3 regions of the Xanthocytophaga agilis genome follow, and region 3 is predicted to be linked to each of the others. Evidence: riboswitches for the same ligand, from Rfam matches in the RefSeq annotation. Region 3 holds a riboswitch; each other region holds the start of a gene.
What was found. A riboswitch is a leader RNA that binds a small molecule or an ion and turns the genes downstream of it on or off. The one in region 3 is predicted to bind thiamine pyrophosphate.
Positions count from the first base shown of each region.

Region 1: another riboswitch for thiamine pyrophosphate. It lies ahead of thiM (hydroxyethylthiazole kinase); the one in region 3 lies ahead of thiS (sulfur carrier protein ThiS).
Region 2: another riboswitch for thiamine pyrophosphate. It lies ahead of QNI22_RS07705 (TonB-dependent receptor); the one in region 3 lies ahead of thiS (sulfur carrier protein ThiS).

Region 1 is NZ_JASJOU010000001.1:1,045,921-1,051,097, forward strand. Features, by position in the region: gene lhgO (L-2-hydroxyglutarate oxidase) at 1-10, opposite strand, end outside; gene QNI22_RS04355 (glutamine amidotransferase-related protein) at 888-1,700, shown strand; TPP riboswitch at 1,753-1,850, shown strand; gene thiM (hydroxyethylthiazole kinase) at 1,895-2,698, shown strand; gene thiE (thiamine phosphate synthase) at 2,787-3,410, shown strand; gene thiD (bifunctional hydroxymethylpyrimidine kinase/phosphomethylpyrimidine kinase) at 3,407-4,216, shown strand; gene tenA (thiaminase II) at 4,285-4,941, shown strand.
Region 2 is NZ_JASJOU010000002.1:215,318-220,494, reverse strand. Features, by position in the region: gene QNI22_RS07720 (pyridoxal phosphate-dependent decarboxylase family protein) at 1-870, shown strand, start outside; gene QNI22_RS07715 (hypothetical protein) at 918-1,589, shown strand; gene QNI22_RS07710 (hypothetical protein) at 1,634-2,038, opposite strand; TPP riboswitch at 2,635-2,730, shown strand; gene QNI22_RS07705 (TonB-dependent receptor) at 2,783-5,146, shown strand.
Region 3 is NZ_JASJOU010000003.1:33,827-39,003, forward strand. Features, by position in the region: gene QNI22_RS10580 (DUF4139 domain-containing protein) at 1-489, shown strand, start outside; gene QNI22_RS10585 (ClpXP adapter SpxH family protein) at 580-1,533, opposite strand; gene QNI22_RS10590 (hypothetical protein) at 1,725-2,264, opposite strand; TPP riboswitch at 2,354-2,445, shown strand; gene thiS (sulfur carrier protein ThiS) at 2,517-2,720, shown strand; gene thiC (phosphomethylpyrimidine synthase ThiC) at 2,725-4,566, shown strand; gene QNI22_RS10605 (thiamine phosphate synthase) at 4,633-5,177, shown strand, end outside; gene QNI22_RS10610 (thiamine phosphate synthase) at 5,175-5,177, shown strand, end outside.

The DNA.
Region 1 (5,177 bases), on a different contig from region 3:
CATATTTCATCGTATAGTAAATTAATTGTTTCTATGCTGGTTGGATATAGTCCGAGGTACAACCACGCAACTTTATAAGCCAGTATCCAAATGAATTTTTACAAGTCCGAATTTACTACTATGTATGATAATTACAAGTATTCATACGGGTAGCAATTGAAATGTAATTTATGGCGTTTTACTTTTCTTTAGTTGTATAATGGCTTTATATGTAAACATGAGTAATGACTATGAATAAGTAAGTATTTGTTTTTCAGTCATATTTTTTTTGTTTTGTCTGTTTATATTATTTTTTTATTGTATTATTTTTATTTATTATTTGATTTATCTGGAGTAAACAGAGAGTGAATTTCCTGAAAAAATAGTAAACGCTGCCTCAAAAAAATCTTGTTTTTGGAAAAATGAGACTTGCAAGTTTTCATAGAGTCTTCTATGTTTTGGCTACCAGTGTACTCATTAACTGGTAGCGATATTTCATTAGTTACTTTGTCTGCCATCTCTACATTTCTATAATAACTCTGCTAGAGTTTTATGTTGTGTCGGTACAACGTGTTTTCGCTGTAAGCTATTGATTACTAGTTTATTCGTTTGTTTAAAGCTTTTCACGTGAAAACTTTTTCTGTGGTTATAGTTATAATTATGTTAAGTGTTAATTTTAATTAATTTTTGGATAATATATGGATAAGTAATGGATAATAATAGGATTCGTTAGGATGGTAAAGATTTTCGATACAGTGTTATACAAATAGAATCGTTATTTACATGGAATAGTTGTACTTATGTTATATTTTTGTCGCTTTTGAGAAGCTTTTTTTCTGACTATGTGTTTATTTGCAAATAGTTCTGTCTTGATAATATTCTATAGTAAGTAAAAAATAATGAAAGATATGAGAATTGCTATTCTGGATTTGTATGATGGATCAGCCAATGAAGGAATACGGTGTATAAAAGAATTAATGTTATCTTTTGCTCAAACTACTACTGTAGATGTTTCTTTTACTATTTTTGATGTAAGACAGAAAAACGAAATACCTGATCTGAGTTATGATCTGTATATTTCTACAGGTGGTCCAGGTAGTCCTGTTGAAAGTGAAGGGACAGAATGGGAGCTTTTGTTTTTTGAATTGATGAATAACCTTCGTGATTACAACAGAAGATTTCCTGAACATAAAAAATACGTTTTTCTGATAAGCCATTCCTTTCAGATTTTCTGTCGATATTTTGAATTAGGTGTTCTCACTCAGCGTAAATCACATGCCTTCGGTATTTTTCCTGTGCATCGTACTGTTCATGGACTTCAGGAATTATACTTTGAAAATCTGGATGATCCATTTTGGGTGGTAGATAGCCGAGACTGGCAAGTAACACAGATTAATGAAATAAAACTGAAAGAGTGGGGTGGGCAGATTCTCTGTTATGAAAAGCTAAGACCTCTTATTGATCTGGAGCGGGCTGTAATGGCTATTCGTTTCGATGAAGCTTTCTTTGGAACGCAATTTCACCCTGAGATTGATGCGGCTGGTATGTTGCGTCACCTGGATACAAAAGATAAAAGAGAGATTATTATTGCCAACTATGGAATTGATAAGTATCATGAAATGATACGTTATCTAGCAGATCCGGATAAAATAGCATTTACTTATCAGACAATCCTACCTACATTTTTACGAATAGCCCTTCCTCATTCTATAGAATTGTGATATGATCTGAGGAAATATTTGTATTTCCATTCGTTTCGCTTACTTTTGGCATTGTCAACTTTAGGGGTGTCAGTATTTTTACTGACTGAGATCAAACCCTCACAACCTGATACTGTTCATACGGTCGTAGGAAAAAGTTGGATGCGGTTTTGTCATCCCCTGAGTTGTTATTTTGGACAAATAAACGGAATAACATGCAACTCAATCCGCATCAAATCTGGCGTGATATCCAGGCCATTCGATCTGCCCAACCTTTAATACATAATATTACCAACTTTGTGGTTATGAATACTACTGCCAATGCTTTACTGGCAATAGGTGCATCTCCAGCGATGGTGCATGCAACAGAAGAAGTGGAAGAGTTTGTTTCCATTTCACAGGCATTGGTTGTTAATATAGGTACACTGGATACAAATTTTGTGGGTGGAATGGAATTGGCAATGAAACAGGCACATAAACTCAACAAGCCCATCGTATTTGATCCGGTAGGAGTGGGGGCTACGTCTTATCGGAATAAAATCAGCACTCAATTAATCCAAGCTACACCACCTTCTGTCATTCGTGGAAACGCTTCAGAAATAATGGCTCTAGCCGGATTGGATGCTCAAACAAAAGGTGTGGATAGCATCTATGGGTCTGAATCTGCTCTGAATGCTGCGTATTTTTTAAGCAAGAAGTATAACTCTACAGTGGTTATCAGTGGAGCGACTGATTTTATTATACATCAGGATAATATGGTATCAACCGCTAACGGACATCCCCTTATGTCTAAGGTGACTGGAATGGGATGCACTGCTACTGCATTGATTGGGGCATTTGTAGCTGTTAATCCAAATTACTTTGAAGCTGCTGCTCATGCAATGGCTGTTATGGGAATAAGTGGGGAAATCGCAGCAGAGAAAAATCCATATCCTGGCAGTCTTCAGGTTAATTTCTTAGATACGCTGCATAAGTTAACAGGAGACGATATTCTGTATCGTTTGCAAGTAACATCATAAATAGGAAAGGTATTCCTGTGGTTATATCAATTATTATGTTAACTTACTATTTGGGTACTCTTATCGTATAGCCAGGGGAGAATAAAGTATGTCAAAATTATATTTAGTGACAGATAGTCTTATTTGTCAACAGGCAGGACACAATGTTGAATATGTGGTCGAGCAAGCGTGTAAGGCTGGTGTAAATTGGGTTCAGTTACGGGAAAAAGATCTGTCAATAGAAGATTTTATTGCCTTGGCTCATAAGGTGTTGGCTATTACCCAAATGTATAATGCTAAATTGATCATCAATGATCGAGTAGAGGTTGCTGTGGCAGTTGATGCAGATGGAGTACATATTGGACAAGACGATATGTCTTATACCCAGGCAAGAGAACTAATGGGCTATACAAAAATTATTGGTTTGTCTGTTAATAATCTGCCTGAGCTAACTACTGCCAATGCTCTGGATGTAGATTATGTAGGGATTGCGTCTATCTTTTCGACAACTACAAAACTGGACACAACCTCTGAACTTGGCGTTGAGGGGTTAAGAAGTTTGTGTACACAAACCAAACATAGTACATACGCTATTGGGGGGATTAATCAGACAAATATTCAACAAGTTATCCAAACGGGAGTAACTGGAGTTGCCGTTGTCTCTGCCATTTGTGGAACCGCGTCTCCGTATGATGCAACACGAACTTTAATTCAACTTATCGAAAACGCATGAAAATCTATAAACGTGTATTGACAATTGCTGGTTCAGACAGTGGAGGAGGTGCAGGCATTCAGGCTGATTTGAAAACGTTTGCTGCATTGGGGTGTTATGGGATGTCTGTTATCACTGCATTAACTGCTCAAAATACCCAATCAGTAAGTGCTATCTCTTCTGTATCTGCTGATTTTGTTGTTGCACAACTGGAAGCCGTTTTGACAGATATTGGTACAGATGCTGTGAAAATAGGAATGATTCATCGTGCCGATATTATTGAAGCGATTGCCGAAACGTTACAGGGATACCGAGTTAGAAATATTGTGCTGGACCCTGTTATGGTTGCTAAAAGTGGTGACAAGCTACTACAGGATGAGGCGATTGAAAGCCTAAAAAGATATTTACTTCCTATCGCAACTGTTATTACTCCCAACTTACCCGAAGCTGCTGTATTGACAGGTAAGAATATTCAGGATATAACAGAAATGAAAGAGTCGGTTATTGAACTGGCTCAGTTAACTCAGGGATATATTTTATTGAAAGGCGGACATCTGGAAGGTAATGAAAGTGTTGATATTTTATATCATGCACAAACTGACCAGTTAAGCACGCTTACCTCGGAACGTGTCCATACTGTTAATTCTCATGGGACGGGCTGTACTCTTTCGTCTGCGATTGCAGCTGGGCTGGCAAACGGATTGTCTGTATCTGAGGCTGTTGTTGCAGCTAAGGAATATCTGACAAATGCATTGAAAGCGGGTGCTGAATATACACTCGGATCAGGACATGGTCCGGTGCATCATTTCTTTTCATACTGGTCATAAAATAATTTTTAGCTATTGAAGTTCTCTCACATGCTTCATAGTAAACTCTTTTATTCTCTTAGTTTTATATGAGTACCTTTTCGGAAAGTCTTTGGAATAATAATCTGGATATTTACAACTTTATAACTAATACTGATTTTATCCAACAGTTATCTGATGGTTGTTTGCCGGAGGAGAAGTTTCGGTATTATATCCAGCAGGATGCTCTGTATCTGGCTGATTTTGGCAAAGCTTTAGCTCTTTTGGCTGTTAAAGCTACTGATCAGTCGCACATGTTACAATTCCTTCAGTTTGCTCAGGGGGCAGTAATCGTAGAAAAAGCCTTACACGAAAATTATTTTCGTTTATATAACATTACAGGGGGACCGGAAAAGATGCCTGGGTGCTTTGCCTATACTCATTTCTTAGTATCCACTACTGCTATTCAGCCATTGGAAGTTGGAGTAGCCGCCGTACTGCCTTGTTTCTGGATTTACCGGGAAGTGGGAAAGTATATACTGAAACATGCTGCTACTCCTAATCCTTATCAGCAATGGATTGATACCTATGCCGGAGATGAATTTGATACCCTGGTTACCCAAATGCTGGAAATTACCAATACTTTGGCAGCTCAAACAACAGATAGCCTCAGAGCCCAAATGCAGGAGGTTTTCAGGTTCTCCTGTAGAATGGAATGGACCTTCTGGAATGATGCCTATGTACTCAATGCCTGGAAGCCTGTCTGAGGTCTTCTGAGCTTGTTAAAAAGACTCCTGCCACAAAAGGTTGAATAGGTGATTTTGGAGGGATCTTGTGAAGCAGTAAGGACATAGATTACAGAAGCAATTCTTACGTGGCCTAAAGCCATCCAGTGAAGTAATAAAACCAAACGTTATGGGGGTATTGGGTCAAGGAAAGATGCTTTCTACAAGAAGCGGGGTAAACGTGGAAAGATAGGGGAAGGATTGGGGATAGATGTAAC
Region 2 (5,177 bases), on a different contig from region 3:
AGACAACAGATAGAAACAGATAAAGCTGCCGGACTACGTCCATTCTGTATAATTGCAAATGCTGGCACAACCAATACCGGAGCAATTGATTCATTAATGGAAATTTATGCTATCTGTGAGCAGGAAGATATGTGGTTGCATGTTGATGGTGCCTACGGAGCTGCTGCTGCTTTGAGTAAAGAAGCAAAAGAAATGCTGAATGGTATACAGTATGCTCACTCGCTCACTGTAGATCCTCACAAATGGTTTTTCCAACCTTATGAAGTGGGGTGCTTGTTAGTGAAAGAAGATAGATGGCTGGCAGAAACTTTCGATATGACTGCTGATTATATGCGTAATCTTGAAGAATCCATGAATGATGTTAATTTTTATGGAAAAGGTCTTCAGCTTACCCGATGTGACAGAGCACTCAAACTATGGATGTCTATCAAAATATTTGGTCTGGAGAACTTTAGCTCTGCTATTGATCGTGGTATCAAACTAGCAAAGTATGTACAGGATTTGTGGGAAGAGAGGGAGGGATGGCAGGTTATGAGTGATGCCAGGCTTGGTATTGTGACTTTTCGGTATGCGCCAGCTTCTCTTGATGAGAAGATGATTGAAGAACTAAATGATGCTATAGCTCTGGCTGTTGCAGATGATAAGTTTGCATTAACCCCAACTACAAGACTTAACGGAAAGCTGGTGATGCGTATGTGTACCATTAATCCTCGTACATCTGAAGATGATATACTCGAAACAGTTACCCGTATTCAGATGATAGCGAAGGAAGTGTATAACACACTAATGGTAAAACAAGTAGTGGCAGAAGATACTACTGCTGCTATGGTAAATATCGAGTATAAATATATGCAAAAGCAAAATAGTTAAACCTAGTTATAATTCATCCTATAATCTCAAAACCCTTTATCTAATTTATGCTAAACGCTGTTTATTCATCTGCACCTGCACAAGGAACAATTACTTTCAGTGTACTTACTAAAGATGATGTGGAAGGTGCTGTAGACTGCATTGCTTCTACTTTTACTTATGGAGAACCTATGACTAAGTTACTTGGTATTTCCAAAAAGGAATTTGATCATTTTGCAAAGTTGTTTGTAAATAAAGCTGTAACAGATGGATTGTCTGTTGTTGCAAAGGACAGTGTATCTGGAGAAGTTATTGGATGTTTGGTTTGTGAAGATTTTATCACTGAACTTCCTGAAGGGATTGAGACAATCTCAGAAAAGTTCTTCCCAATCTTTGGATTACTGGAAGAGCTGACCAATAAATTTAAAAGCCAGAATGTTGTAGAGCAGGGAGAATTATACCATTTATTTATGGGAGGGGTACGAAAAGAATTTGCTGGAAAAGGGATTATTGATGAACTTACTCTGGAAGCGGAAAAACTTGCACAGTCAAAAAACTTTAAAGGTGCAATTGGAGAAGCAACAGGACCAATCTCTCAGCATGTGTATGTAAATCGCTTTGGTTACCAACCACTTGATATTGTTGAATACAAAGATTTTTTATTTGAGGATACACCTGTATTTGCCGACATTCAGGATTGTGAGAAATGCCAGTTGATTATCAAATATTTCAATAATTAAGTTAAAAAGAATCCCACTGTTTGTGTGCAGTGGGATTCTTTCTTTTATTTGCTTTTAAACCATTGATAAGCTTGCTCAAAAGATGCTGCGAATTTTTCTACAGTATGCAGAGAAACAAACTTTTCTCCCAAGGCTTTCTTATTCGTGATTTCTCCGAAAATGCTTTCAGGCAAATTTAATGCGATTTTCTGTAAACCTGCTTTCTTAAGATCTTCACTCCAAATGTCGTTGACATACTGAGCTGTTTCAGGCAAGCCACCTTTAAACTCGATCAGATCAGCTATCATAAAAGGCGCTTTGTATTTAATGATCGCTTCTGTTATTTTTTGCATACCTTCTTTGGCTTTTGCATCGTTAACGAAACCAATCCATTTATACTCAACAGTTTGATGTGTTGGATTGTACACCACTTCTACGTGGGGGGCCTTGTAATAAGATATCTTTTCCATGATCTTTAAGAAGGAATTTTTATATGTAGTATAACTAATTTATAAATGATCAAACAAAAATAATGTCTTTATTGACTATTTAATAATCATAGAGGGCAGATAATGAACAATGTAATAGATTCTTTTTAAAGAAAGTATATATAGATGGATGCAATAATAGAATAAAAAAAGACAACTGGATATTAAAATTAGCAGTTGCTGTATTTATAAATAAGTAATGAAAAATAGTGCGAATTTTGGAGTTACAATTATTCCTATTTTTCATTTATGTATTTAAAAATCATTTTTATGTTTTTAAGTATAAATGTTCGTGCATTGGCACAATGAAGCTCGTTTAATAAATAAAGAATAAGGTTTGTAGAGTAATTTTATCCCATTTTTTGAAATTTATGTCTTTTAGATGCTTTTGATTACCAGTTTGTTGTATATGTATTATAGGTGATCAGAAATTAATTTTATGCTAACATCAAAAGAACTGCAGGTAAGTTTTTTAGAAGATTAGTCAAACACATACATAAATTTTATACCTTTGCAGTGTTCTCTTTATTTTTTAGAGAACCTATCATACTAAGAGAATACAATTATAATGTAAGAATAATTGGTCTTAGGGGTGCCTTATTATTACGGGCTGAGATCATACCCTTGAACCTGATTCGGTTAGTACCGACGAAGGAAAAGACAAAAGAAGGCTTGTCAGCCCCTGGCATACCTTATGTTTTATCCTGCAAAACTTCAATTGCATTCATGAAGAAATTTACTCTTCTTTTTATGGCAATGATGCTAGCATCTTTGTCATGGGCACAATACACTATTTCGGGTAAAGTAACCTCTGCAGGACAGCCATTGCCAGGCGCTACGGTAAGTCTGCAAAATACTTTTAAAGGCTCTCTCTCAATGACTGATGGCAGATATTATTTGCGTAATCTCCCTTCTGGAAAGTATGTAGTGATAATCAGCTTTATCGGATATGAAAAATTAAGTAGGGAAATCGACTTAACTTCAGATCAGATACTGGATATCGATTTGAAAAAGATGGAATACATAGCAGACGAAATCGTAGTTGCTGCAACAAGAGCTTCGCAGAAATCAGGCACTACTTTTACTTCTGTGGACAAAGCGACACTCGCCAAACAGAATCTTGGACAAGACCTTCCATTTCTATTAAATCAAACTCCTTCTGTTGTCGTTAGTTCTGATGCAGGTGCAGGAGTAGGATATACAGGTATTCGCATTCGGGGAAGTGATCCTACGCGTATTAATGTCACTGTCAATGGTATTCCTCTTAATGATGCGGAATCACATGGAGTGTATTGGGTAAATATGCCCGATTTTGCTTCGTCTGTTGACAATATTCAGATTCAACGGGGTGTTGGTACATCAACAAATGGTGCTGCTTCTTTTGGCGCAAGTGTGAATGTGCAGACAAATCAGCTGAATGAAAAACATTATGCCGAAATCAACAATGCCTATGGATCTTTTAACACCTGGAAACATACTGCCCGGGTAGGTACAGGCCTGATAAATGGGAAATGGACTTTTGACGGACGGCTATCAAAAATCAGTTCAGATGGGTATGTAGACAGAGCGTCCAGCAATCTGAAATCCTTCTTTTTATCGGGTGGATATTATGCTGGTGGCACTATGATTAAGTTCAATGTCTTTTCTGGTAAAGAAGTGACCTATCAGGCATGGAATGGTGTACCTGAATATCTTCTGAAGACGGATCGTACATATAATGCCTATACGTATGATAATCAGACTGATAATTACCAGCAAGATCATTATCAGCTCTTCCTGACACATGAGTTTAATCGTAATTGGAATGCTAACCTAGCACTACATTATACACATGGAGAAGGCTACTATGAAGAATATAAACCAGGAGAGAGCTTGAGTTCCTATAATCTTCCTTCTATTAGTATTGGAGATTCTGTGATTACGGCAACGGATTTAATTCGGAGGCGTTGGTTAAATAATGATTTTTATGGTCTGGTTTGGTCTGTCAGTTATAATACATTAAAACGATTCTCTGCAATATTGGGTGGCGGAGCAAATAATTATACTGGTGAACATTATGGGGAGATAATATGGGCAAGATTTGCCAGTACCAGTGAAATCAGACAACGATATTATAATGATGATGCCAGTAAAGGAGATATCAATTTCTATGCAAAGGGGAATTATGATTTTTCAGACAAGTTTAATGCCTTTTTGGATTTACAATATCGATATATTGCTTACTCATTTCTTGGCTTTGACCATAATCTGCGTAATATAGAGCAATCTGCTACCTATAACTTCTTTAATCCCAAAGTAGGTATTACCTATCTGTTTTCTGATGAAAACAGTGCTTATGCTTCCTATAGTGTCGGCCATCGGGAACCTACCCGGGATGATTTTGTTCAGTCTACTCCAGATAGTCGCCCTAAGCCTGAAAGCTTACAGAATCTGGAGGTAGGATTTCGAAAACAAAATAAGAGCTATCTTCTATCTGCCAATTATTATCTGATGAATTATAAAAATCAACTGGTACTTACCGGGCAAATTAACGATGTAGGTGCATATACCCGAACCAATATTGCACGAAGTTATCGTATGGGAGTTGAAGTAGAAGGAAATGTGAAACTTTCGTCAAAATGGACGCTAGGTGCTAATGCAACGTTCAGTAAAAACAAGATTCGTAACTACCAGGAGTATATTGATAACTACGATACACAGATACAGGAGGTGAAGAAGTATAAAGAGACAGATATTTCATTTTCTCCAAATATTATTGCTGCCGGAACTTTATCCTATAAACCTCTGGCTGGCCTGGAAGTAAGCTGGTTATCTAAATATGTAGGAAAGCAATATCTGGATAATACCTCCAGCAATAATCGTAAACTAAATAGTTTTTTTGTAAACGATATTCGGGTCAACTATATGATTAAACCAAAGTTTGTGAAGGAAATTGGACTCAATTTATTGGTAAACAATCTTTTCAATTACCTGTATGAATCCAACGGATATACATTCAGCTATATCTCTGAAGGTACATTTACTACCGAAAATTATTATTACCCACAAGCAGGAACTAATTTTCTCTTATCTTTAAATCTTAAGTTCTAAGAAAATATAAAACTCATAAACTAAGAGGCAA
Region 3 (5,177 bases):
GTTACAGGCTGGAAACAACTAAATCTTATCGATGGCAAAGCCAATGTGTATTTTGGAAATACATACATAGGTGAATCCAACATTAATACACAGCTATTGGGAGATACACTGGACTTATCTCTCGGGCGTGATAATCAGGTAATCGTGAAACGGACCAAAGTCGAAGATTTTGCAGCAAACAAATCCATTGGAGGAAAGAAAAGCGAAGCACTGGTTTACGAAATTTCAATTCGAAACAACCGACCAACCCCTGTTCAAATCAAAATTCAAGATCAGGTACCTATATCTCAGGAAAGTGATATTAGTGTAGAAACAGACGAAATTTCCGGAGCAGAACTGGATACACCATCCGGACGATTACAATGGAAACGCCAGATATCACCAGGGGAAATTGTCAAATACAAAATTGCTTTTACAGTCAAATATCCAAAAAACAAAACTCTTTCGCTGCGAAAAAGCAGGGTTGTACGCACTCCGAGATTCAAGTAACCCCAACATACATGCCAGAAGATCTGGTTTATATAACAAACGCCTGTCCAGTAAGAAGAGACAGGCGTTTTGATAGGTATTCTCAGAAACTTATTTTACTTTGTAGAGAGACCCGGTTTTGATAGCATGCTTCTCCAGCTTTCCTTCCTGAACTAACTTTTCCAGCTGAAGAGTCGACTCTTCTACAGAGACCTCTGCCAAAACGGCGTATTCTTTAGGGGTCAATGTTGGATAATGTGTAAAAAGAGAAAAAGGCGAGTCAATAACAATCTGTTGTTTTTTGGCAGTAGGAAATACTTTCTGGACAGCACCTTCAAAGATCTCATAGGGTTTAAACCCATACACCATACATTGATTATTGTCTGCATCTGAAAAGAACATAGTTGGAAAACCTCTTACACCCAGTGACCGACCATAAGATAAATCTTCTTCAAAAAGTTGTTTCCCTTTCTCCTTAACATCTTCTTTTAACTGAAAAGTATCTAGTCCTACGGCTGCTGCAGCTTTTTGTATATGCTCCCATCGGGTAATGTTCTTTTTCTCCAAAAAGACAAATTCACGCAGCTTACGCAGGAAGGCTACAGCCTTTTCTTTATCCTGTAACTCTGCAGCCTTTACTGCAATAGAAGGAGGATACGAAGAATCCAATGGATCTTCCAGCCATACATCGCCATCAATAGGCATATCATAGTGCAAACTCACTTCGTCCCAATGATATGACACATCACTGGGTTTACTTATTCCTCCACTATTATAACTCCAGTCGGGCAGTAGTCCTCCCATACGATACTCGATATCAATGTACTTTCCGTACTCCAGTTTCAGCTTCCGTAATTGAGGTTCAATACCCCAGCAGGTTGAACAGATCGGATCAGTATAATAGAGTATCTTTACAGGCTTTTGGCCCGCTACCGCTTTTACAGATTCGGTCTTCTCATCTCCTGCTGGTATTTCACATACACCACTTGCGGGATCACATAAAAGTGGATTTTTGATTTCCTGGTTCATTATCTTTTTCTGTTTATCATTGACATCCTTACTCAAAACCGCCTGTTTTCCAGAATGATTCCGACATGATGTATAACTCTTTGTGTAGGATTAATTTGTAACTCGACAGCAAAGTTGGTTACTATTCATCCATCAGTCAATTAGTCAGAAAAATATGACTATATTCCATAATGATTCATGAAACGCTTTTTACTAAAATAGAATACTGCTGACTATTTTTTGTCAAACTAGTGAGCCTTCAAAAACTTTAAATACTCATTGAGCTTAGGAGAGTTCGCATCAACTCTCAGTATAAACTTGTTAATTCCCTCTGCCTGAAAACAATCAAATAAACGCTGAATAACATGCATTTTGGTATTCTTGTCTGCAAGAATTACAAACCGTTCTATATCTTTATCATCTGAAGAAGAAAGAATAGAATGAATGGTTTGCTGAAATGCATTAAATAAAGGCATAGGAATCAAATGAGAATTCCGTTTTTTATTATCTACCAATACACACAGCCATTGTGTTTTGTCCAGATATATTTCTGTGATCTTTCCATCAATTACCGAACATGTATTCCAACTTACTGTATCCGGTAATCTGACATGCATTTCATTAAAATCTCCGAGACCTCGAAAAGAAGAACTAATCATATAAAAAGTAGCAATCATAAATCCTATCACAGCCAGCAGACTGACATCAGGGACTAAGTTTGGGTAGTGTCTGCTTCCAGGTCTCATTTGTTTTTTTCCAATAGGATGCGACACACATTGGAATTCCATATTTATTGTACATTTTTCATGTACTTGCTACAAAACTAAAGAGCTAAACTTTTTTCTAGGAAAGTTCAAACAAGTTTTTATACCTTTGTCCTAAGCTTTAGGGGTGCCTTAACTGGCTGAGATGATACCCTTGGAACCTGATCCGGTTAGTACCGGCGAAGGGAAAAGTACCGCAACACACTATAGTAGTGCTATATCCATAGCATTCTCCTCCTGTGTAGCCACTCCTGAAGTCATAACCTATTTTCAGGAATGGACATCATACTTAACCAAGAATCAAAGACCTTTCCGGATAATTGCACTGTGCAGCAATTGATGGATATTGTTTTGCCTGACAAACAGAAAGGCGTTGCAGTTGCAATCAACCAGGCTGTCATACCCAGACCCAACTGGGGCACCCATACGCTACATCCCAACGACAACGTATTACTCATCAAAGCCACTCAAGGAGGATAATTCTATGACAACCGAACAACCATCCACACACACCATTTCCTGTGATCCCTTTCCTGGCTCACAAAAGATCTATGTCAAAGGTAATCTGCATGACATTGAAGTAGCCATGCGTGAAATCTCTCTAACAGATACCAAACTGTCATCCGGCAACAAAGAAACGAATGCTCCGGTTACAGTATATGACACCAGTGGACCCTATACAGATCCGGCCATTGCTATTGATGTGCGCAAAGGATTGCCTCGCTTACGCCAAAGCTGGATTACGAAACGGGGAGATGTAGAACAACTTCCTGAGATTACATCTGACTATGGCAAAAAACGACTGTATGACACCTCGCTGGATCATCTTCGGTTTGAACACATTCAGAAACCATTACGAGCCAAAGCAGGAAACAATGTCACTCAGCTTCATTATGCCAAAAAAGGGATTATTACACCTGAAATGGAATACATAGCCATTCGGGAAAATCAGCGCATCGATTACTTGAAAGACCTATTAAATGGACAATACGAAACCCTAGCTCAACAACACGCAGGCCATTCTTTTGGAGCCAACACACCCAAAGGACTCATTACACCAGAGTTTGTACGACAGGAAGTAGCAGCAGGAAGAGCTGTAATCCCATCCAATATCAACCATCCAGAAAGTGAATCCATGATTATTGGACGCAACTTTCTAGTAAAGATCAATGCCAATCTGGGCAACAGTGCAGTCTCATCCAGCATTGAAGAAGAAGTAGAAAAAGCTGTATGGGCCTGTCGCTGGGGAGCAGATACCATCATGGATTTGTCTACAGGCAAAAATATACATGAAACCCGTGAGTGGATTATACGCAATTCCCCTGTACCCATCGGAACAGTTCCTATCTATCAGGCGCTGGAAAAAGTAGGTGGACGTCCGGAAGCACTGACATGGGAAATATTTCGGGATACGATCATTGAACAGGCTGAGCAGGGAGTGGATTATTTTACCATTCACGCAGGGGTGTTGTTACGTTATATTCCACTTACAGCCAAGCGAGTCACAGGTATTGTTTCCAGAGGCGGTTCTATTATGGCCAAATGGTGTCTGGCGCATCATAAGGAGAACTTCCTGTATACTCACTTTGAGGAACTTTGTGAAATCATGAAACAGTATGATGTTTCTTTCTCTCTAGGTGATGGTTTGCGTCCGGGTTCGATTGCCGATGCCAATGATGCAGCTCAGTTTGCTGAACTGGAGACCTTAGGAGAACTCACCAAAATAGCTTGGAAACACGACGTACAGGTTATTATCGAAGGCCCTGGTCATGTGCCTATGCATCTGATCAAAGAGAATATGGACAAACAACTGAAAGAATGCCATGAGGCACCTTTCTATACATTAGGGCCATTAACAACAGACATTGCTCCTGGTTATGATCATATTACATCTGCTATTGGTGCAGCCATGATTGGTTGGTTTGGTACAGCTATGCTTTGTTATGTTACGCCCAAAGAACACCTGGGTCTACCAAATAAGAAAGATGTAAAAGATGGAGTAATTGCCTATAAAATTGCCGCTCATGCAGCCGACCTGGCAAAAGGACATCCGGGAGCACAATACCGGGACAACGCCCTGAGCAAAGCCCGCTTTGAGTTTCGCTGGGAAGATCAGTTTAACCTTTCACTGGACCCAGATACTGCACGCGAATTTCATGATGAAACGCTTCCTGCTGACGGGGCCAAGGTCGCCCACTTCTGCTCTATGTGCGGACCTAAATTCTGCTCTATGCATATTACTCAGGAAATCCGTGACTTTGCAGAAAAGAATATGGTAGAGAAATCGGAGGAATTTAAACAACAGGGAAGCGAACTGTACTTGTAAGTTATTCACTATGGCCTGTTGTGGTTCCTGTAAATCAACCACAACAGGTTTAAAATGATACCAGCTATGGATCTTATTGTACTATCCAGTCCGGAAGCTATTGAGAAAGAAGCACAGATAGTCAATGTTCTTTTTGAGGAAGGATTGTCTGTATTTCACTGTCGTAAACCTCAATGGTCTGCTGATCAGGTAGCTGAGCTTATACAGGGTATTGCGCTTCCCTACCGAAGCCAGATTACTATTCATCAACATCATAAACTGGCAGAAGAATTAGGATTACAACGCCTGCATTACACTGAGGCAAATAGAAAAACAGTTTCACAAACCGAGTTGTCTTTACATCGGCAGAAGGATATTACGCTTTCAACTTCCCTGCATCAACTTAGTGACTATAATACTACAGCTCAGCAGTTTGATTATGTGTTTTATGGACCTGTCTTCAACAGCATTTCCAAACAAGGGTATACGGCTGTTGTATCAGGTGACTTTCAGTTACCGCCACGCCAATCCACTCAAGCAAAACGCATTGGATTAGGGGGTATAGATGAAACCAATATACACCAGGCAGCAGCCTACGGTTTCGAGGGTGTAGCAGTATTAGGTACGCTATG